One region of the Shewanella litorisediminis genome, then DNA from elsewhere that is predicted to be linked to it. Evidence: predicted binding sites of a transcription regulator. Region 1 holds the regulator's gene; each other region holds the start of a gene.
The links. The regulator sigma-54, encoded in region 1, starts transcription at its own class of promoters, with help from an activator protein. The targets are predictions, from matches to a motif close to GTTGGCACGNNNNTNGNNT.
Positions count from the first base shown of each region.

Region 2: JQC75_RS03335 (nitric-oxide reductase large subunit) is a predicted target of sigma-54. The motif match lies at 3,124-3,142, and genes of this name have one in related genera.
Region 3: JQC75_RS11955 (flagellar assembly protein FlgT) is a predicted target of sigma-54. The motif match lies at 3,578-3,596, and genes of this name have one in related genera.
Region 4: JQC75_RS03865 (DUF4097 family beta strand repeat-containing protein) is a predicted target of sigma-54. The motif match lies at 3,887-3,905, and genes of this name have one in related genera.

Region 1 covers NZ_CP069213.1:3,588,804-3,594,517, reverse strand. Annotated here, with positions in the region: gene mgtE (magnesium transporter) at 1-465, opposite strand, end outside; gene JQC75_RS15900 (HPr family phosphocarrier protein) at 536-811, opposite strand; gene rapZ (RNase adapter RapZ) at 798-1,649, opposite strand; gene ptsN (PTS IIA-like nitrogen regulatory protein PtsN) at 1,646-2,089, opposite strand; gene hpf (ribosome hibernation promoting factor) at 2,092-2,379, opposite strand; gene JQC75_RS15880 (RNA polymerase factor sigma-54) at 2,410-3,891, opposite strand; gene lptB (LPS export ABC transporter ATP-binding protein) at 4,003-4,734, opposite strand; gene lptA (lipopolysaccharide transport periplasmic protein LptA) at 4,731-5,285, opposite strand; gene lptC (LPS export ABC transporter periplasmic protein LptC) at 5,272-5,714, opposite strand, start outside.
Region 2 covers NZ_CP069213.1:758,165-763,878, forward strand. Annotated here, with positions in the region: gene norR (nitric oxide reductase transcriptional regulator NorR) at 1-707, opposite strand, end outside; gene JQC75_RS03335 (nitric-oxide reductase large subunit) at 808-3,084, opposite strand; gene JQC75_RS03340 (potassium/proton antiporter) at 3,456-5,174, shown strand; gene JQC75_RS03345 (LpxL/LpxP family Kdo(2)-lipid IV(A) lauroyl/palmitoleoyl acyltransferase) at 5,208-5,714, opposite strand, start outside.
Region 3 covers NZ_CP069213.1:2,710,667-2,716,380, reverse strand. Annotated here, with positions in the region: gene JQC75_RS11980 (IS481 family transposase) at 1-129, shown strand, start outside; gene JQC75_RS11975 (DUF5681 domain-containing protein) at 447-857, shown strand; gene JQC75_RS11970 (hypothetical protein) at 854-1,408, shown strand; gene JQC75_RS11965 (hypothetical protein) at 1,408-1,635, shown strand; tRNA gene JQC75_RS11960 (tRNA-Arg) at 2,142-2,217, opposite strand; gene JQC75_RS11955 (flagellar assembly protein FlgT) at 2,272-3,447, opposite strand; gene JQC75_RS11950 (FlgO family outer membrane protein) at 3,732-4,364, shown strand; gene JQC75_RS11945 (LPP20 family lipoprotein) at 4,361-4,816, shown strand; gene JQC75_RS11940 (flagella synthesis protein FlgN) at 4,948-5,382, opposite strand; gene flgM (flagellar biosynthesis anti-sigma factor FlgM) at 5,491-5,714, opposite strand, start outside.
Region 4 covers NZ_CP069213.1:875,187-880,900, forward strand. Annotated here, with positions in the region: gene JQC75_RS03840 (DUF1365 domain-containing protein) at 1-154, shown strand, start outside; gene JQC75_RS03845 (SAM-dependent methyltransferase) at 157-1,386, shown strand; gene JQC75_RS03850 (DUF2878 domain-containing protein) at 1,410-1,919, shown strand; gene JQC75_RS03855 (chalcone isomerase family protein) at 1,910-2,461, shown strand; gene JQC75_RS03860 (DUF3833 domain-containing protein) at 2,449-2,970, shown strand; gene JQC75_RS03865 (DUF4097 family beta strand repeat-containing protein) at 3,059-3,835, opposite strand; gene JQC75_RS03870 (FKBP-type peptidyl-prolyl cis-trans isomerase) at 4,084-4,422, shown strand; gene JQC75_RS03875 (class II fumarate hydratase) at 4,621-5,714, shown strand, end outside.

The DNA.
Region 1 (5,714 bases):
CACATCGGGGCGTATGGTGACCGTGTCGGTATTCATGATGCCGCCGGCGGTCTCTTCCGGGTAGGAGAGCGCCTGCTCGGCGCGGCTGCGGTCCTGAATCGACATGGACTGCAGCACCTGCTTATAGAGGCTGTCGGGCAGGGAGCGCAGAATATAGGCCAGATCGTCAGTATCCAGCCCCGCTGCCGCACGGGCCAAACGCTCCGGGCTCATCTGGCGGATAAACTTGTCTTTCATCTCTTCGCCGAGCTCTTCGAGCACTTCACCGGCAAGCTCAGGGTCGATAAGTTGCCACAGTACCTGACGGGTGCGGGGGGGAGAGGATTCGAGCACCAGGGCGATGTCGGACGCCGCCATGTTAAGCAGCATCTGGCGCACGTGCACAAACATGCCGCTGCCCAGGGCTTCGTTGAGCCGATTCAGCAGCAGCTCGGTTTGTTCGTTATCAAGAAGTTCGACAGCCATCGCTTTCCCCCAAGAGATGAATTGGGAGATATATTAGCAAATTTAAGGGGATGGACGAAACGAAGCCGGCTCAGCAGTCTTCGTCGAAGCGGGCGTTGATGAGGTTACACACGGCATCCATGGCCTGCTCTGCGTCCTCACCTTCGGCAATAATATGGATGGTTTTTCCCATGCCGGACTCAAGCATCAAGAGGCCCAGTACGCTGGCGGCCGAGGCCTGTTTGGTGCCCTGAACCAGGGTTACACTGGCCTTGAATTCCGATGCCAATACCGCCAGTTTGGTGGCGGCACGGGCGTGCAGGCCCAGCTTATTGACTATGGTGACGTCACGTTCAAGTTTTGGCATTCAGTTCCCGGTGGCGGGCCTCAACCTTGTGGTGAGAGTTGGCGAAGCGTTTGGCAAGCTGCTCGGCGATGTACACAGAGCGGTGTTGACCACCGGTGCAGCCAATGGCGATGGTGAGGTAACTGCGGTTATTGCGCTCGAGGTGGGGCAACCAGGTTTCCAGCAGGTTTTCGATTTGCCAGATGTACTTGTTGACCAGGACCTGGCGCTCTAAAAACAGCTTAACCGGCTCATCCAGACCTGTAAGGGGCCTAAGCTCCGGTTCCCAATGGGGATTGGGCAGAAAGCGGGCGTCAAACATAAAATCCGCTTCTGTGGGCATGCCATGCTTGAAGCCGAAGGATTCGAAGATGATCACCAGCTCTTTGTCGGTGCGGCCAAGCAATATTTGCCTGACGGCATCGGCCAGTTCGTAGACATTCAGATTGGAGGTATCTATGAAGTGGTCGACCATGTTGGAGATGGGGGCCAACATCTTGCCTTCAAGCTTGATGGCTTCCTGCAGTGAGACCTTGCTGCGGGACAAGGGATGCAAACGGCGGGTTTCGCTGTAGCGTTTCAGCAGCACCTTGTCGCTGGAGTTAAGGAAAAAGCTGGTGAGCTCTACGCCTTCGGGGAGCCTTGCCAGCTCTTTTTCGAGGGCCTTTTCCTGCTCCGGCATATTGCGGATATCGATACTGATGGCGACCTTGTCGTTATTGCCCTTAAGCTGGGCAAGCAGTGGCCCAATCAGCTGCAGTGGCAAATTATCGACGCAGTAGTAGCCCAAGTCTTCCAGTACCCTGAGGGCTACCGACTTTCCGGAGCCTGAGCGCCCGGAGACTATAACGAGTTTCATCCGGTGATTACCTGATAAAGTTCCTTTTCATCGTGACTCTTGCGCAGCTGCTTGAGGATCTGCTTGTCATTCAGCTTTTCGGCCATGGCGGCCAGGGTGCTGAGATGTTGCTGACACTGGTCCGACGGCACCAGCAAAGCAAACAGAATATCCACCGGCTGCTTATCAATGGCGTCATAACCTATGGCTTCTTCACACTTGATAAGCACAGCCACAGGCTTGTCTATGGTGCCAAGGCGGCCATGGGGAATGGCAATACCATTGCCAATACCAGTGCTGCCCATTTTTTCACGGGCCAGCAGGCTTTCGAATATCTCTTGTGACGAGAGGGAGGGATTCTGGGCAGCAGCGAGATCGCTAATCAGCTCCAGCACCTTTTTCTTGCTGCCCGGAGTGGCACAGCTAGTGCACTCCGGCGCCAGGATGGTACTTAGTTCCATCGTTAATGTTTGGTCAGTTTCTCTTTGTGTTTAATAACCTGACGGTCCAATTTATCAATTAGGGCGTCAATGGCGGCGTACATGTCTTCATGTTCTGAAGTGGCGAATACCTCGCCACCGTTGAGGTGAAGCTTGGCTTCTGCGATTTGCTGCAATTTCTGAACATTGAGAACAACGTGGACATTATTGATCTGTTCGAAATGGCGTTCAAGCTTGGAGAACTTGCTCTCTACGTAGTTACGCAGTGAATCAGTGATTTCGATATGATGCCCAGTCAGATTGATTTGCATAGACACTTTCCTCCAAAGACCTTGGGTGGGTTATAAACTCTTACGTTGGTTCGACGGTGGGATCAGCATCGCCTCTCGGTATTTGGCGATAGTGCGTCTTGCAACGTTGATTCCTTGTTCTGCCAGAAGTTCCGCCATTTTGCTGTCGCTTAATGGTTTCTTCTGATTTTCTGCTGCCACCAGCTTCTTGATAAAGGCACGGATGGCAGTAGATGAGCATTCTCCGCCATCTTCGGTCCCGACGTGGCTGGAGAAAAAATACTTGAGTTCAAAGATACCCCTTGGGGTATGCATGTACTTTTGGGTGGTAACCCGTGAGATGGTGGATTCGTGCATCTCTACCGCTTCGGCGATATCGTTGAGCACCATGGGTTTCATGGCCTCTTCACCATACTCAAAAAAGCCCTGCTGGAACTGCACTATGCAGTTGGCGACTTTCAGCAGGGTGTCGTTGCGGCTCTCCAGACTCTTGATAAACCACTTGGCCTCTTGCAAATGCCCGCGGATAAACTGGCTGTCGGCCTGATTACGACTGGTGCGCGCCATGGCGGCATATTGCTGGTTCACACTCAGTTTAGGCATACAATCGGGATTAAGCTCTACAACCCAACGGCCATTTTTTTTACTGACCGAGACATCGGGAATGACATACTCGTCTTTGGTACTGGTGACAGACTCGCCGGGACGGGGATTCAGCCCCTGGATAAGGACGATTGCGTCTCTGAGCTCTTCTTCCTTGAGGCGGGTTTTTCGCATCAGGGTGCGGAAGTCGCGGTTGGCAATCAAATCCAGATGGTCACGGATAAGCAGCTTGGCATTGTCCAGATGGGGGGTGTCTGGCGGAAACTGCCCAAGCTGAATGAGCAGGCACTCCGCCAAATCTCGGGCAGCCACCCCGATGGGGTCGAAATGCTGAATACGTTTGAGTACGGCCTCAACTTCATCCAGCTCAACCTCTTCATCGCCCACGGCCTCGAGAATTTCTTCAAGACTTTGGGTCAGATACCCCTTGTCATCGATGGCATCTATGATGGCAGTGGCAATGGCCAGATCGGTATCGGAAAAAGGGGTGAGATTTTTCTGCCATTCCAGATGTTCGTACAGGCCTTCACTGGTTTCGCCCTGAAACGGCATATCATCTTCGCCACGGATCCCGGGGCCGGAGACGGGGGCAGCCGTAAAGACTTCATCCCAGGTGGTGTCCATCGGGAGTTCGTCTGGCATGGACTGTTGGTTGAGGGCGTCTGAAGTTTCCAGTGAGGCGGTGTCACTGGCATCGTCTGATACGGACTCCTGGTTGAACTGGTCGTCAAATTCTTTATCGCCGTCATCGGCATCAAACTGATCGCTGCCCAGTTCGTCGTCCATTTCCAACAGAGGATTGGCGTCGAGGGCTTGCTGAATTTCCTGTTGCAGTTCAAGCGAAGAGAGTTGAAGCAGGCGAATGGCCTGCTGCAACTGTGGCGTCATTGTGAGTTGTTGTCCCAGTTTTAGCTGGAGCGACGCTTTCATTGTACTGCGAATCCTTCACTAAATTATTCAGGTAGAAAGCTTTTCTATCAGGTTATCCGGTGATTTACCACCCTGATTCTCCGGATATGAGAAGGGGGCTTTGTTAATTAACTATAGCCTGAATTGCTCACCCAAGTACACTGCACGCACCTGCTGATTGTCGAGGATTTCGGCAGGGGTGCCTTCAGCAATCAAATTACCGTGGCTGACGATATACGCCTTTTCGCAGACATCGAGGGTTTCCCTCACGTTGTGGTCGGTGATAAGGACTCCGAGGCCACGATTTTTGAGTTGCTCGATAATCTTTTTGATATCGATAACGGAAATGGGGTCAACACCGGCGAAGGGTTCATCGAGCAGGATAAATCTGGGGTTGGCGGCGAGTGCCCGGGCAATCTCGACCCGGCGACGTTCGCCACCTGAGAGTGACATCCCCAGATTGTCGCGAATGTGGGTGATGTGAAACTCTTCCAGCAGCTGCTCCAACGACTCTTCGCGCTCATCGGCATTCAGCTCTTTGCGCATCTGCAATACGGCCATGATGTTGTCACGCACCGAGAGCTTGCGAAAGATGCTGGCTTCCTGTGGCAGGTAGCCAATGCCTTTGCGGGCCCGCAGGTGCATGGGATCCAGCGTCAGGTCATCGTCATTGATATGTATGCTGCCCTTATCGCTCTGCACCAGGCCGACCACCATGTAAAAGGTGGTGGTTTTTCCGGCGCCGTTGGGGCCCAGCAAGCCGACTACCTGACCGGTGTTGACGGTGAGGCTGACGTTTTTGACAACCTGGCGGTTTTTGTAACTCTTGGCGAGATTACTGGCCTTCAGGGTCAGTTGGGTCATTGTTGTTTCTCTTGCTGAGGTTGCTCTGTCTTGCCCTTATCCTGCAGATCCTGCTGGTAATTTTCGGGCTTGATGATGGTGATAACCCTGTCGTCTTTTTTACCGCTGCTTTGGGAGGTGAGCTGCTGCTTTTCGATGTCGTATACGATGGAGTCGGCACTGACCTGGCTGCCATCCTGCTCGACCTTGGCGTTGCCTTTGAGGCTCATAACGCGACTGTCGATGTTGTAGCTGATTTCTTCGGCGCTGGCATGCACTGTGCGGCCATCTTCAACCTGCTGGCTGTAGGTGGCAGGGTTACCCTTGGCGAGCAGAATACGCTTGCCGCTTTTCTCGTCGGTAAAGGAGCTCAGTTCTCCGGCCTTCAGCACCAGGCTGCCCTGGGTCAGGGTAACCGGGCCTTCGTAAACGATGCGTTTGTTTTTCAGGTCGGCATAACTGTTGGCCGCGGCAATTTTTACTTCCTGGCTCAAATCAAACTTGGTGTTGGCAAAAGCCACGGCGCTGCAGGTGCAAAGCAGCACCAGAATGAGCGACTTATTTAGGTTCATAGGTTCCCTTAATCTTGCTTAAGAGCTTAACTTCCTTGGCGTTGAGATCAGCATAGAGGCCATGGCCGCTCAAGTGGAAGTTATTGCCGCTGATAATAATTTCTTTGTCGGAGGTGAGGATCATCGTCTTGAGATCCAACTCCAGATAACTGGTATTAAGCTGCTGCAGCGGCTCGTCAATGGTCAGCGCCTCAATCAGCACTTCTTCTTCGAGCATGACTTTGTCACTGGCTTTGTCCAGTTTGCCGGTTTTGGCGGTCAGGCGCCATTCACCCTGACCATCTTCGGGAAACAGGGTGTAGACAGGTTGGGTAAACAGGGTCTGCGCGTCGCCATCGAAGTGTTCCATGTAGGCGGCGCTGACGCGGCTTTCCAACTTGCCCTGCTCGTTGTAACTGATACTGCGAAGGTCGGTGGCCACGTAATCTG
Region 2 (5,714 bases), 1.4 Mb from region 1:
CCTGCCCGTGGGCTGGCCTGGTGTACAGCGCGGGCGACCAGTTCTTTGCCTGTGCCGGTTTCCCCAAGGATGAGCACATTCAGGTCAGTGCCTGCGACCGCAAGGATCTCCTGGCGCAGGCTCTCCATCACAGGCGCATTGCCGACCATGGGGGGAGAATCGTTGTTTGCTTCGCGGCTGCCCTGGCCGAGCAGCGACACCCGCTCAAGCTTGTCCAGCAACAGGGCATTTTTCAGGGATGCTGCACTTAAGGCGCCAAGCGCTCTCAGTTCCATGGTGCCCAGATTGTCGAATCGCTGTGGGTCGAAGGCATCCAGGGTCAGTGCGCCAATCAGCTTTTCGTCGTCAAACAGTGGCAGACCAATGCAGGCATGCACGTGGAGCCTGTCTTCCTGATTGGGAATAAGGCCATCATAGGGGTCCGGCAGGGCGCTGTCGGCGGGAAAACGTACCAGATCGCCCGCTCTGGCGATGGCTTCAAGGCGTGGGTGGCTGTCGATGGCAAAGTGGCGTCCGGCCACGTCCTCGGCCAGCCCTGCGGTGGCAAGGGGCACAAAGTGGCGGTCACGGAACTCAAGCAGTGCGGCGGCGTCACAGCCCAGATTGGCTTTGACTGTGTCCACCAGCCTGGCAAAGCGGTCGCGGTGCGACAGGCCGGAGGTGATATCCAGTGCGATGCGGGTGAGCAGGGTTTGGCTGAGTGGCATTGGAGTAAGCTGCCCCGAAATTAATGGCGTCGGGGTCAGCATACTCTGGTTGGGTGAGATTGTCATTTTGACATGGGGGCGCACAGCGCCCCCGTTCAGGTTAGATAGTTGATGTTTGGATAGCGGCCACAGTGCGGCGTGACAGTGCCTTGCGAACCACATCCACCAGGAACATGGCCAGCAGCAGACCGCCGACGCTGAAGATAATGTCGCCGAATACCCGCATCCAAACCAGGGTTTCAACCGTGGACGAGTGGATAACCGCCGGTGAGCGGGCAAACCAGTAGCCGTTTTCAATCACGGCAAAGAACTGGGTGATGCCCATGGGCAGCAGCGACATGAATACCATGGCCGCCAGGCCCAGGTTGAGACTCCAGAACGCGCCCTTGAGCAGCTTCTCATTCCAGGGCATTTCCAGGGTCAGACCGCGCAGACAGGAGAGCATCAAACCTATGCCCAGCATGCCGTACACGCCCATGAAGGCCGCGTGACCATGGGTAGCTGTGGTGTTCAGACCCTGAACAAAGTAGAGCGAGATTGGGGGGTTAATCAGGAAGCCAAGAACCCCGGCGCCCACCAGGTTCCAGAAGGCGGTGGCGACGAAGAACATGATGGCCCAGTGGTAGCGCTGCATCCAGGGCGCGGCGTGGCGCAGACGGTAACTTTCAACGGCTTCAAAGCCAATCAGTGCCAGTGGAACCACTTCCAGTGCCGAGAAGATAGAGCCCCAGGCAATGATGGAGTTGGTGGTACCGGTAAAGTACAGGTGGTGCAGGGTGCCGATAAGGCCACCGGTGAGGAAGATAACGGTGGCAAAAAGCACGGCACCGTTGGCGTTGCGGGCGCGGATAAGGCCAAGGCGAACCAGCAGCAGTGCGATAACTGAGGTCGCGAAGGTTTCAAAGAAGCCTTCTACCCACAGGTGCACCACCCACCAGCGCCAGTATTCGGCCATCGCCAGGTTGGTGTGTTTGCCCATAAAGAGGCCGGCACCGTAGAACAGGCCAATGGCGACACAGGAGGCGTAGAGCACCCAAATGACCGGACGCATTTCACCCTGCTGCTTCAGGGCCGGGCGAATGGCGGCTGTGACCAGCGCCAGCCAGATCATGAGTCCCGCAAGCAGCAGAATTTGCCACACCCGCCCCAGATCCACATATTCATAGCCCTGATGGCCAAAGAGGAAGTTGTTGTCGAGGCTGAAATACTGCTGAACCCCCAGCCATTCACCGGCCATGGAACCCAGTACCACCACAACCAGGGCGGCCCAGAGCACATTCACGCCAAGGCGTTGATATTTGGGTTCATAGCCAGACAGCGCGGGCGCTATATAAAGCCCCGTGCCGAGCCAGGCGGTGGCAATCCAGAACACGGCCAGCTGGGTGTGCCAGGTTCGGGTGACTGAGTAGGGCAGGATCTCGGCCAGTGGCAGACCATAAAACTGCTGACCTTCCACCGCGTAGTGGGCTGTGATGCCCCCCAGCACTATCTGCAGCAGGAACAGGCCAATAGCGGTGATGAAATACTTACCCACGGCCTTTTGTGATGGCGTAGGCTTGAAGCGGAACAGGGGGTCTTCTTTTGCTGGTTCTGGCAGCGGATGGGCTTTACCGGCGGCGTGATACCACACCAGACCGCCAATCCCGGCTATCAGGGTGACGATACTCAAAATCGACCAGACGATATTATCTGAGGTGGGGGTATTGCCAAGCTGGGGATCGTAGGGCCAGTTGGCGGTGTAGGTGTAAGTTTCACCCGGACGCTCGGTAATGGCCGCCCAGGCACTCCAGAACACGAAGGCGTTGAGCTGCTGACGGTTTGCCAGGTCAGGAATGGTGCCCTCTTTCATGGCATACTGCTCACGCAGTGTTTGCATGGAGGCATCGTCACCGAAGAGCGCCACATAGTGCTCAACCACCTGGCCAATGGCCTCAATGCGCGTTGCGCTCAGTGGAACTTCCAGTTTATCGCCGTTATTGAACAGGGTGTTGCGGCGCATATCGTCACGCAGTGACTGTTCAAGTGCGGCCTGCTGCGACTTGTCCAGGTCGGCAAAGGCTTTGCCATACTGGTTGTGGGCGCTGATATTCAGCCAGGCTTCGGCCTCACGGTGTAACCAGTCGGCTGACCAGTCTGGCGCCACATAGGAACCATGGCCCCAGATGGAGCCCAGCTGATGCCCACCCATGGAGCGCCAAACCAGTTGGCCGCGAAGGATGTCGTTTTTGCTGAAAAGCGTTTGACCGCTTTCACTGGTGAAGGCGTCCGGAATGGGAGGCATCTCCCGATAGATTTCACTGCCAAGGCTCAGCAGTACGGTAAAGGAGGCAATCAGCACTATTAGCAGTGCAATTGCCGTTTTGCGAAGTGAACTCATTGTGGCCTCTCTAGCGCTTGTTCTAATGTTATCACTATAAGGCAGAATGCGTGCCACCTTTAAATGTTTAGTAATTACAATTATTTATAATAATTTTGTTTTATTGAATTGTTTATATGACAGTGCGTGAAGGTGTCATAAAGACATTGCAATTGTTTAAATGACATTATTTAGTGTTGATGAATATTGCCAGGATCCTGATTGAAGCTGTCTACCCGGAAGAGTGGGTGGGCTAAACGAATGTTAAGTTGTAAAAACCAATATAAAACAGTAGTTTTACTTTTGGGTTTTCGACATTAAATTTGCTTTAAAATGCCATTTTGTCATGTTTTATCTGTATAATTTTTGTGATTTTTTGATAGGGAGGCGCAATGATTGCAGAAAACATGAATTTGTTGTTTTTAGTCGGCGCCTTGCTGGTGGGGCTCAGTGTGGTGTTAAGCCCCCTGTCTTCACGTCTGGGTGTACCCATATTGTTGGTATTCCTGGGAGTGGGGATCCTCGCCGGTGAAGATGGCCCCGGCGGCATACAATTCAACGATTATTCGACGGCGTATCTGGTGAGTAACCTCGCCCTTGCCGTTATCCTGCTTGACGGCGGCCTCAGAACCAAGATGAGCAGTTTTCGGCTGGCGCTCTGGCCTTCGCTGTCGCTGGCAACGATGGGCGTGGCGGTGACCACCTTGCTCACCGGGCTGCTGGCTGCCTGGCTGTTTGATCTTAATCTTTTGGCGGGATTATTGATTGGCGCCATTGTTGGCAGTACCGATGCGGCCGCGGTGTTTTCGCTGCTCAAGGGCAGGGCGCTTAACGAGCGCGTGGGCTCGACCCTCGAGATTGAGTCAGGCAGTAACGATCCCATGGCCGTGTTTCTCACTGTCAGCCTCATAGCCATGATTGCCGCCGGTGGCGAGTTTGATGCCCCCGGACTGATGCGCGATCTGCTGCTTCAGGCCGGTGTGGGTCTGGCTGCTGGCTTTGGCGGTGGCTACCTGATGTGGCACCTAATCAATCGCAGCGTGCTGGCAGATGGGTTGTATCCCATTCTGGTGCTGGCGGGTGGCCTGCTGCTGTTTGCCCTGTCCAGTTTGCTCGGTGGCAGCGGCATCCTGTCTATCTATCTCTATGGCCTGTTCCTCGGCAATCGCGGCATGCGTGGTAAGCACAGTACGCTCGCAGTGATGGATGGCCTGACCTGGCTGGCACAGATTGGCATGTTCCTGGTGCTGGGACTGCTGCTGACGCCTTCGTCGCTGCTTGATGTCTTGGTACCCGGGTTGGTGCTGGCGCTGGGGATGATAGTTATTGCCCGGCCACTGGCGGTGTGGATAAGCCTGGCACCCTTTAAGCGTTTCGTGGCTCGTGAGCGCTGGTTTATCAGTTGGGTGGGACTCAGGGGCGCTGTGCCCATTATTCTGGCGGTCTTCCCCATGATGGCCGGCCTGCCCAATGCCGAGCTCTACTTCAATCTGGCCTTTTGTGTGGTGCTGGTGTCTTTGCTGTTACAGGGATCCACCTTGCCCTTGGCGATGAAGCTCGCCAGAGTCAGCTTGCCGCCCAAGCCTGAGCCCATCAGCCGCGCGGGCGTCGACATCTTTCCGGGCAGTGAATGGGAAATTTTTGTCTATCGTCTCAAGCCCAATAAGTGGTGTGTGGGCGAGCCGTTGAGGCGCTTGTCGATGCCGGAAGGGACCCGCATTGCCGCGCTGTTCCGGGGACACAATCTGCTGCACCCCTCCGGCAGCACTGAGCTTGCTGCAGATGACGTGCTGTGTGTGCTCGGGCAGGCCAAAGACTTACCCGCTCTCAGCCAGCTCTTCAGTGAAGCGCCGGAAAACCCCGCCATGGCAGGCTTTTTTGGTGACTTTATGCTGGCCACGTCGGTACGCCTTGCCGATTTGGCGCCGCTCTACGGTTTTAACCTGCGTGAAGACGAGGTTGGGCTGACCCTGGAAGACCTGATGCACCAACAGCTTGGCCGTAATCCCGTGGAGGGCGACAGCTTTGAGTGGCAGGGCTGTGATTGGGTGGTTCGCAACATGGAAGGGGATTGTCCAACCTGCCTTGGTTTGAAGCTCAAGGCAGGCTGAGGTGCTGGTACGAGGCGCGAATACGCCTCGCGGTTACTTGTAGAGCGAAGGCGCGTCCGGATCCGGGCGCGTTTTGAAGCGGCGGTGTAGCCACATGTACTGCGGCAGATTGCGGGAAATAAGCGATTCCACTACCTGATTGCCCCGGATGGCATCGGCGGTTTCATCTTCACCGGGAAAGTCCTCCAGAGGCGGCATAATCTCAATGCTGTAGCCCTTGTCGTCAGCATCCCGCTCAACAAAAAACGGCAGCACCCTGGCTTTGCCCAGCTTGGCCAGGGTAGTGGCACCTGTGATGGTGGCAGCATCCGGCACGGCAAAGAGGGGGATAAAGACCGCAGAAGAGCGGCCAAAATCCTGATCGGCCGTGTACCAAATCACATCCGCATTTCTCAGGCAACGCACCATCTGACGCAAGTCGCGCTTGGGGACCAGTCCCTTGTTGGAGCGCAGGCGTCCATTCACTTGCAGGTATTCCATCACCGCATTGTTATGGGGGCGATAAACGCCGACGCCCGGTTGAAACTGACCGAAAATACG
Region 3 (5,714 bases), 880 kb from region 1:
GACGAATGGCTGGCGCTGTACAACAATGAGCGCACCCATCAGGGCAAAATGTGCTGCGGTCGCACACCGATGGCGACATTAATTGATGGAAAACGGGTTTGGGCTGAAAAGAATTTAGCCCAAATCTAATCTGACAACGGCACCCCAAAATCGGGTAACTGTCAGATCAGGTCTGAGCTATTACAACTAATAGACCACCTCAAAAATATCGAGAGTTGCTACGAGATAAGGTTAAGGCAAGGTTAGTCTGCATATCAGCTAAGTTCCGTGATGCCTTATCTTGGGCAAACTCTATGAAGATATGGTTTAGGGCATTAAGTCCACATTTCACATCCCACTCCAATCTATTGAAAATATCAGCCCTGAAACAATGTTGACTGTATGGATATACAGTATTTTGAGCTATAATTTAATCAGGTTATCAGATGAGGTTAAGGCTAGGTTTTATGCCATTTCAGAAGGGCGTCAGCGGCAATCCAAAGGGAAAGCCAAAGGGCGCAACCAATCACACAACGCGACTCATTAAGAGCGCTTGTCCGGAAGTCTTAAAGACAGTCATTAATGCAGCCATTGAAGGAGACATGCAGGCAGCGGCGCTTGTGTTGAACCGTGGCATCCCAACGCTTAAAGCCAGTCATCAGCCTGTGGAGATCCTGACAGCTGAGCAACTGGAAAGCATGACAGCAACAGAGAAAGCCGAACACATCAATTCAGCAGCGATGGAAGGGCGTATTCCAGCAGACATAGCCAGCGCACTACTGGACGGAATCACCAAGCAGAGAGCCATCGTTGAGAGTGACGAGCTTGAGCATCGAATCGCACACCTTGAAAACATCCTAGAGGGTAAAAACCAATGAACGTAAGCAGCATTCAACAAGTTGACCAGCAGCTAAGCGTCCTGTCCGAGCGATTGAACATGGGCGGGTTAGCCAGCAATGAGTACATCAAACTGTTAGACCAGCAGGCAGAGCTTCAAGCCCGTAAGTCTCAGTTGATTGACGCACTGCATAAACAAGTTGCATCAGATGAAGAGACAAGGGCAGCGCTTGCCAAGGCTAGAGCCAAAGCCAGAAGCGAGACAGCCAATCAGTTCGTGAAAGACATTGCGCCACAGCTAGAGGCTATCAGGGACGGTCTGGTGGCGTTTGAGCAGCTAGGGGACGTGCTGGATAAGTATCCCAATACAATCGCGCTTAATGGGGTTGAGATTGTCAGCGGCAGCAGTTCAGCACTACAGAAGGATGCCGTTATCCGGTCGGTTCTTGGCGCAGTCATCAAAGCCATGCGGGTTATGCCAGCGCAGGTTTCCAATGTTATGCCAGTGGCATCAAATCACTTCACTTTTGAACAGCTGGATAGCCGCATAGGATTGGTCAAAGAGTTTTCTTGTAAGGCGGGGGGCGTGTGATGAATTACGGCAAGTGCAACGAGGCAGAGCGTAATCGTTTCTTGGCAGAGGCTAAGCGTGTATTGGCTGAGCATGGACGGGGCATTTATGAAAACCAAGACGGCAGCATGACCGTCTATGAGGTCGGCAGAGCAGGGAAAACCGGAGTCTATTCAGCCGAGAGAGTCGCCAACGACTTACAGCTGGATATGTTCTTCCGAGAGGGCGTCCGTGATGTCGATGCTTAAGCGCAGACTTGAAAAGATCCAGAGGCAAAGCCCTGAGAATCTGACCCACAAGATAAGCCAGCAGGATTGCCTGGTACTGATGCAGTTTGAGCCATGCAGCCCTGAGACTTGTCTTTGTGGTTGCTGGATGACCGAGGAAGAGTACAAGCAGCGGGTTAAGAGTGCGGAGCCGTGGGAGTGGTGATTGAAGAGCTAAGCAGGACAGAGGAAGCATTGAAGGCGTGGGAGTGCGCTCGGTTTAAACGTCCTCGCTATTGGCTTTCAAAGCATGGTGGCATTAACCACGATTCAGACGCTACCAAGCAGCAGCGGCGGGAATACTTGAGGATACGAGCGGACGCAATGGAACTGACACAAGAAGCGACTGATGGTGCCGCATGAGGTACACGAAAAAGCACCTGTCATTTCACCAGAATAAATCTAATCGTTTGCTGGTGGTCTATAGGTGGTTTTTGATATTGGAGTGTGGTGCAAGCTGTTGTTTTTAAAGGTAAAAGATAGCTGAATGGCCTCCCCACAGGGACTCGAACCCCGATCGGTCGCTTAGGAGGCGACTGCTCTATCCTGTTGAGCTATAGGGAGACCCGCTGATTATACCTATTTTGTCTTTGATTAAAAGTCTTGATATTTAACTGGTTAATTCTTGTTCTGCCCGGTTTTTATCGCAATATCGCTTATCTGAATGTTGTCCACACTGCCAAGGCCGGAAAGTTCGGCGCGGGCGCTGTCTTCGGTGACCTGGGTTATGCTGATGTTTGTTTTGGTGTTGTTGCCGGTTGTGCGGGTATCGTTCAGTCTGTCCGGAATATGTTTTGCCAGTACCACGGCGAGTTCATCCCCCACCTTGATACCATGGCGACGTCCCAGATTCAGGATCAGGGTTTGCCCCTGCCTGGCAACAATTTGCCCCAGCACAGGGCGGCAGAGCAGTGCTTTGTCGAGTTCTTTCACCGCCTGCACCAGCAGTTTATCCACTGCCATGCCGTAGGCTGAGCGCCAGAATCTGTCATGGGTTGGCGACACTGACTCTGTCCGTTCGAACTCCCAGGGGGCCGAGGTTTCAAACTTTTCACGCCAGATAATTTCGCCGCTGATCCCCTGGAAGAGAGTCATGGTCAGTGCAAACTGGCGTTCAGGGGCGTTTGATACGAGGCCAAAGTAGCTGCTTTGGGAAGGCTCGGTGGAAACGTCGGTTATTTGGGGCACCAGCACGTATTGGCTATCACTTGCCATGGCAAGGTAACCCGGCAAACGATAGCCGGGGGCGGCAAGTTGTCTTGGGTCTACATCAAGTCTGGCGCCGGGGCGCAAGTTGGCAAAGGCCGCACCTGAGGTACTGTCCAGTCTTCGGGCGAGCTGTTGTGAGACTGCTTCGCCCAGGCTATTTATCTGCCCGTGCGTGAGTTGACTGCGGTCCCTTACCGCGGCTTCGGGTAATAGAATCGCCGCCTTCAGGTGAGTACTTTGGCACTGACTTTGTGGGGCCTCCATGAGCTCGACCCTAAGTTGCACTCGCAAACGGTTGTTTTCTATTTGTTCGCTGACAAGTTGCACCGGTCCACTCATCAGTTGTTGCATCAGGCGGGTGCTTGAATCTGTCAGGTGCCCATCCACCGTCTGTTGAGTTGTTTCTACGCTGACACCGGCTTGCAGGCTGGCATAACTGACGGCCTGCTCTATGGCTTCTGCGCGGGCCTTGGTAATGTTGCCGTTGACGATGACAGCCTCACCCTCAGCCGTCACCCAGTCGGCCTGGGCCTGAATGCTCACAAGGAGCGCACCGAATACGAGAGCGGATTTTATCAATCCCATATGCCTGTCCTGCCACATCTCAAAGGGTTGAGGGTTACATCCGTTGGTGTCTTTGGCACAAGGCGTGCAAGCCATTTAAGGTTGCCGCGGCGCAAGATAAATAACGGATGGGTAAGTCGTGCAGTGATTTAAGCAAGTTGCGTGCCGCCCCAGGCAGGCTACCCAGCTGAATTGTGGGCTTTTGGGGTAAAGTAATTGCTTGCGTTGCCGATAGCTGTGTAATGGATTAGAAAACTCCTTTCCGGTTTTCTTATTAACTTATATTAAATCATGGAGTTGACTCTATGAAGGTGCGAATGCTCACCGCTCTGGCACTCTCTTTTGTGTTGTTACCTGCACAAGGGCAGCCGAAAACGCCCCAGAGCGTATCCTATGCTGAAGAAGGCTATCCTCAGCGGGAGCAAGTCAATGTTCTGGCACAGCAGATAGTCAATGAGTTGCTGCTGACCAACGATGTGCTCACTTCCAGCGACCCCATAGTGGTAACGACACCGGTAAACGTCGATGACATGACCCACAGCGGCAGTTTTGCCCGTCAGCTCCAGCAAGGGATGATGGACGCGCTTCACGCCCGATACTTCAACGTGGTGGATACGGCCATTAGCCAAACCCTGAGAGTTACTGATAAAGGGGACTTATTGCTGAGCCGGGATTGGCAAAAGCTGCGTGACACTGCCCAGACCCAGCATGTGCTTGTGGCCACATACAGCCTGGGGCGCGATGGCATGACAGTGAACAGCCGTCTGGTCGACATAGCCAATAATCGCGTGGTGGCGGCTTCCCAATCGTTCAGTCGTCCGGGGGATCTCAGAGATTACCTTGGGTACTCCCAGCAGGTGGTCTCCAAAGACGGGCTCTTGTATCGCCATGAAGCACCTGGGCTTGATAGGGTCACTCTGCTTGGAGAAGACAGATGAAAAAGTGGATTTATGCCTGTGTGGCCATGGTATTTTTAGCCGGTTGCGCCAGCAGTGATGACCGTTATGTTCAATGGGAAACTGAAGCCCCTGCCAGTTTTCCCAAGCTGACAGCCATTGGCTACGCGCCTTTGGCAACACAGCCTGCCAAAACCCAGGCCGAGAAAGTGCTGATGGCGATGCAGGCGTCCAAGCTTGCGGCTTATCGAGAATTGGCAGAGCAGGTATATGGTCAAAAAATCAGTGCCGGTGCCAGCGTGAATGATTGGGCCATGGGCAGCGACAGTATTAAAGCGTCGGTATCAGGTGTGATCAGGGGAGCTAAAGTGGTTAAGGCCTATCCCGCTGGCGAGCATTATGTCACTGAGCTTGAACTGGATTTTGCGCGCGTGTGGGATATCTACCAGCAGCAGAATCGCCCATCCAAAGTGAAGGAAGTTACCTATTTCTAATGGTGCAGATGGCGCCGTCAGGATATGACTCTTTACGTTGTGCTGTGAAAAAGCCCCTCATCAAGGGGCTTTCTTGTTGGTCGTCGATGACCTCTGTCGCCGGCTGACCGAGGAGATTGCCATTGGCATCCTCAGACTTCGATACTGCTGCCCAGCGTTGAGATGGTCGATGTTTTACCCTTGTCTGTGTAGGTAAGGGAGCTTGCGTTACGGCTTACCTGCAGCGCCTGCGCCAGTCGGTTAATGCTCGCCTGACTGTGCTCAATGAGCTGTGCGTTGGCTTGGTTTTCATGCTTGCAGCGCATCAGGGTATTTTGTACCGACTGTACCTTGGCCGAGAGGGCTGTATCGCTTGTCAGCAGGCTGTGACCTGGGTGAGCCGCCATGGCATCATCATTTTGCTTCAGTCGCAGCAGGGCAGAGGATTTGTGCTCTGCAATGTTCATCAGCTCTGACGCATTTTGGGCTATCAAGGCTGCACGTTCAGCCGCCATCGAGGCCAGAAGCTGCTCCAGCAGACTTTGTTGTGCATCGAGCAGCTGATTGAGTTCGTTGACGTGATCCATGGTGTTGCATCCCGGTTTTATTGACATCTGGGTTAGTAATAAAAGAATGCAAAAAGCCGGCCATAATCAAATGGCCGGCCTTGGATTTTCCCCAATCCGTGCTGGATATCAGGCGTCTCGGCCTAATTCCTGTAGTTCTGCTTCAAAGCTGGCGATATTGGCCGCGAGCTTTTCTGGGTCAATTTTATAACGGCCTTCAGCAATGGCTTGCTTGATTTCGGCCACTTTCTTTTGGTCAACTTCCGGCAGAGAAGACAGCTTTGACTGTACGCTTTGCAGCTGCTGAGCCTGGCTGGTGATCATCACCGAGTCGGCCTTTTGTGGTGCCTGTG
Region 4 (5,714 bases), 1.5 Mb from region 1:
TGGGCAGGCCTTTGATAAGGCAGGTCTAAAACTTTTTATTAAACGTTTTCCTATACTTACAGCTTATATCCTGTATGGCATTTATCGGCAGGCCCTGAGCCTGTTTCGAAAAGGTGTGACTTTTGTGGCCCACCCCGGGCCGGTGGAGAAATAATCATGGACAATACCGCAGTTGCCAATAAGAGCACTTCATCGACGCTGGAATCGTTGGCCCAACGCATTTTGCTGACCGCCCTGAAAGGCTTGTCTTACGGTGGCCTCCGACTGATTTGTGATGGCGAAACCCTGGTATTTGGCAGTCATCAGGGACCACAGGCGGTTATCCACGTGAAGTCGCCCCGATTTTTTCGCGAAGTTTTGCTGTCAGGCTCTGTGGGGGCGGGGGAGTCCTTCATTGATGGCCACTGGGACAGCCCGGATTTGACCGAGGTGGTGCGTCTCTTTGCCGCCAATCTGCCGCTGCTCGACCGTCTCGAGAAACGCTTTGCCTTCCTGTCGGGTGTCACCAATCGCATCAGCCATCTGCTCAGTCGCAACAGCATTGAAGGTTCAAAACGCAACATTCTGGCCCATTATGATTTGGGCAACGCCCTGTATGAATGTTTTCTCGACAAATCCATGCTCTATTCGTCGGCCATCTATCCGGATGTGAACGCAACCCTGGAGGCGGCTCAGCAGCATAAGCTCGCCACGATTTGTGAGCGCTTGAAGCTTGCTCCGGGTATGGAACTCCTGGAGATCGGTACCGGCTGGGGAGCCCTTGCCATCTACGCAGCAACCCATTATGGGGCCAAGGTCACCACGACCACCATCTCCGATGCCCAGCATGACTACGCCCTCGCACGCATTCGCGAGGCTGGGCTTGAGGGGCAAATAACCCTGCTTAAAAAGGACTATCGCCTGCTTGAGGGTAAATACGACCGTCTGGTATCCATTGAGATGATTGAAGCCGTGGGCCATGAATACCTGCCGGGCTTCTTTACCAAGCTCGAGAGCCTGCTCAAAGACGATGGTTTGATGCTGCTGCAGGCCATCACCATTGCCGACCAAAGGTATGAGAGCTACCGCAAAGGCTGTGACTTTATTCAAAAATACATCTTCCCCGGCGGCTGTTTACCTTCTGTAAGCCGCATGGCAAACCTGATTGCCCAGCGCACCGACATGGTGATGCTGAGCCTGGATGATATTGGCGAAGATTACGCCCGTACCCTGAAGCACTGGCACGAGAATGTTGACCAAGAGCTGCCGCAGATTCGTGCTCTGGGTTACGACGAGCGATTTATCCGCTTGTGGAAGTTTTACCTGAGCTACTGCGAGGGTGGCTTTTGGGAGCGTACCACCAGTGCTGTGCATCTGGTGGCTGCAAGACCGGGCTGGCGCCCCTAGGTCACCGACATACTGGAGCCCCTATGTCACAGCGATGGTTTTTGCTCGTCAGCGCAGCCATTTACACCGCAGCCTGGTGGCTTGCGGTTCTTGAACGCGGTCAGGGACTTATTTGGCTGTGTCTGTTGCTGATGGTGCACTTTGTGTTAAGTCCCACAAGACTTAAGGACTTTCAGCTGCTGCCCCTAGCGCTGATTGGCATGACCATGGACACCCTGCTGATGTACGCAGGTGTGTATGAGTTCAGCGCCATGCCAGTGTGGCTGATGCTGCTGTGGCTGCATTTTTTACTGGCCATGGGCCATTGTCTCGCCTGGCTTGGCAAGCAGCCCATGTGGGTGCAGGTGTTTACCGGTGTGTTCGGCGGTGCAGGCAGCTATATTGCCGGGGCTGAGCTTGGCGCCGTGGTGATGCCCCTTGGCAATCTGCTTACCTTCCTGCTCATTGCGCCCCTTTGGGGGGCGATTATTCCCGGATTCTTTTGGCTGCAGCAAAGGCTGCCAGGCAACGGAGACTACCTATCATGGCGATAACATCAGCGAGCAAAGCATTTAAAAGGTTATCAGGTGCGCTACTGCTGGTCGCGCTCAGTTCCTTTTCGGGCGCCTCCGTCAGTGCGGATAACCCCCTTGATGGCATGAGCCGTGTTGGCAAAGGCAAAATGACCTGGCTTTGGCTTGAGCTTTACCATGCCAGCCTCTATTCAGTCGATGGTCGCTATCAGGCTGGCCGTTATCCGCTGGCACTTGAAATCCAATACTCGCGGGAGATAGAGGCGAAAGATTTGCTGGAAGCCACAGGTAGCGAGTGGCAAAAGCAGGGCATGAGCGAGGCTCAGGTGAAGGCGTTTTTGGCTAAACTCGCGCCCCTGTGGGTGGATGTACGGCCCGGTGACACCCTGCTGCTTGTGGCCAGTGACGCGAGCCATGGCGAATTTTTCCATAACGGCCAATCCCTTGGCAGCGTGAATGATAACGGACTCATGCAGGCCTTTTTGGGTATTTGGCTTCGTGACGACACCAGTGAGCCCACGTTAAGGGCACAGCTTTTGGGAGAAACCTCATGCGATTGCTAGCCTTGCTGTTATCGGCCACCTTGCTTTTGGGCTGCGAGAGCGCCGATATCGACGATTATCGCACCATGAACAATGAGCTTAAACTGGACACCTTTTTTGTGGGTGAGCTGGATGCCCATGGCATGGTGCAGGATATGAGTGGCAAGGTGACGCGACGCTTTGTGGTTACCATGCTGGGGCGACTTGAGGGTAATCGCATTATCCTCGAAGAAGACTTTGTGTTTGATGATGGTGAAAAGCAGCGACGGGTGTGGCAGCTCGAACCCCTGGGCGGGGGCCGCTGGCTTGGACGTGCCGATGATATTCTTGGAACTGCCGAAGGGCAGTTAGAAGGCTTTGCCCTGCGCTGGCGTTACGATATGCGCCTCACTGTGGATGGCAGTGAGGTCGATGTTGCCTTCGATGACTGGCTCTATCTGATTGATGAAAACACGCTGCTTAACAAAAGCGATATCAATAAGTTTGGCATCACTGTCGGCGAGGTTACCCTGGTTATCCGCAAGCGCTGAATACATTGAAAGTTGAGGGTGGGCCGAAACGGCCAAGGCAAGCCCTGGACCGCTTCAGCGCCGGGAAGACGATACTGCAAAACGGAGCTTAGCGAAGGATTACATCCCCTTGAATATTGGCGGTATTAACGCTGCCTGAGCCATCTGAGTGGATAATCAGGCCACCGGCGTTTTTGACGTTGATATTGCCCGAGCCGTCGGTGATTTCGACCTTGCCTTTGGTTTGATCAACGAAGATATTGCCAGAACCATCCTGGATTTTGGCATTCCCCATGACTCCCGTTACCCTGATATCTCCGGAACCATCATTGATATCGGCGCTGCCTGAAATGTCGGAGACAGTGATATTGCCAGAGCCATCGTTGATATCGACACCACCAGCGCTGTTGGTGAGGGTAAGATCCCCTGAGCCGTCATTGATGGATACCTGATTGCCTCCCTCGATAACGAGATTGCCAGAGCCATCGTTCACCCGGATATCACTTGTCAGGCCACGGATGTCGATGTCGCCGGAGCCATCTTTGATGTCCAGCATCATGGATTGGGGCACAGTCACAGTGACATTGATGTAGGGTGATTTGCCTGAAAATGAGTAGGACTCGGGAAATTTAGCCACCAGATAAGCGGTTGAACCCCGCACTTCAAGGGTAAATTCGGGCTTTTCACCTTTGGGATGGTAGATGTCGGCTACAGCCAGTACTTCGCTGGTGTCGCTACCGGTGAGCTTAAAACTGCCAGCGCCCGCTTCTACATTAAGGCTTGTCAGCCCATTGGCCGATACCGACAGCTGTTGGCGTTCATCGGCCAGGGCGGCGGCTGAAGCGAATACCAGGGATAAAGCAGTGAGAGACGCGATGATTTTCATGTGAATTCCTTGTTCTTTTATCTACTGTGAACTGAGCGTTATTTTGTTAATTAGCAGGTAACGTGCCAGTTTTTAAGTTATTGATATGATGAGTATTTGATTTTTCGTTCGTGGATGTTTGTCCGGCCGGACACTATCAGTTGGTCGAATTCACCACTTTCGGACACCTTGAGTGTCCGCTGAGGGCTGAGTGTCCGTTATCTGCTGTGGTACACTCAGGCTTTGTTTGCTGTTAAAGAAGAGTCTTTATGTCTGAACTCCTGATAGAAGATGTGATTGAGGGCGAGGGTAAGGCGGCGGTAAAGGGCGCGCTTATTACCACCCATTATCGGGGCTGGCTCGCCGATGGCACCCAGTTTGATTCCTCCCATGACAGAGGCCAGGCGTTTCAGTGTGTGATAGGCACTGGCAGGGTTATCAAGGGATGGGATCAGGGCATCATGGGCATGAAGGTTGGTGGTAAACGTCGGCTACAGGTGCCATCGCATTTGGCCTATGGCGAGCGCCAGATTGGCAACATGATCCCGCCAAACTCGGATTTGACCTTCGAGATTGAACTGCTGGAAGTATTGACCCGGGATGACTGAACCGTCTCACACTATAGAAGCCCATGTTCCCATGGGCTTTTTTGTATCTGCGAATGGGGCGGCCAGGCTCCGGTCCTTGGCGTACACTGATATAACAACGATGTTTTTGTTATCAGCTTGGCAGGATAGTTCTCTGGCCATGTCTTGAGCCTTGCGGTCAGGTAACTGGCACAAGCCCTTCGCAAACAGGACGTTATTATGGATAGCCGGATTGAAAAAGACAGCATGGGCGAGGTTTCGGTACCCGCCGAGGCACTCTATGGCGCCCAAACTCAACGGGCGCTGAACAACTTTGCCATTGGTGGCCAGCCGATGCCAAAGGCGTTTATCGACGCGCTATTGCTGATAAAGGCCGCTGCTGCCCGAGCCAACAGCCAATTGGACGTGCTTGAGGGCGATAGTGGCCTGGCCATCTCTGAGGCGGCCTTATCTTTACGCCAGGATAAATCGCTGATGCAGCACTTCCCTGTGGATGTGTTTCAAACCGGCTCAGGTACCAGCAGCAACATGAATGCCAATGAGGTACTGGCCCGCCTTGCCTCAGAGCGTCTCGGTCGACTTGTCAGCGCCAATGACGAGGTAAACCTTGGGCAGAGCAGCAACGATGTCATTCCAAGCTGTATTCAGGTGGCGTCGGCAAGCTTATTGACCAAGGCCCTGTTGCCAGCCTTGGTGCATCTGAAAGCATGCATCAGAACCAAGGCGGCCAGCGTGCAAGGCATAGTGAAAACCGGGCGTACCCATCTGATGGATGCCATGCCGGTGCGCTTGAGCCAGAGCCTCGAAACCTGGGCGAGCCAGTTGGATGCCAGGGAGCTGCAATTGCAGTCGCAGCTCATTTCACTCTGGCAGCTGCCCCAGGGCGGCACTGCTGTGGGGACGGGCGTTAACGCCGCGCCGGGTTTTCCCCAGGCGTTTTGCCATGAGCTGAATCTGCTCACGGGGCTGGCATTTCAGCCCGCGCCCCATCTTTTTACTGCCATCGCCAGCCAGGATACGGCGGTGGCTCTATCCGGTGAGCTTAAGGCGCTCGCTGTCACATTAATGAAGATAGCCAATGATTTACGGTGGATGAACTCGGGGCCGCTTGCAGGTCTTGGTGAGATTCGTTTACCTGCGCTGCAGCCCGGCTCATCGATTATGCCCGGTAAGGTTAACCCCGTTATCCCGGAAGCCGTTGCCATGGCCGCAGCGCAGGTAATCGGCAATGATGCCTGTATTACCGTGGCGGGGCAGTCGGGTAACTTTGAGCTCAATGTGATGTTGCCAGTGATTGCGCAAAATCTACTCTC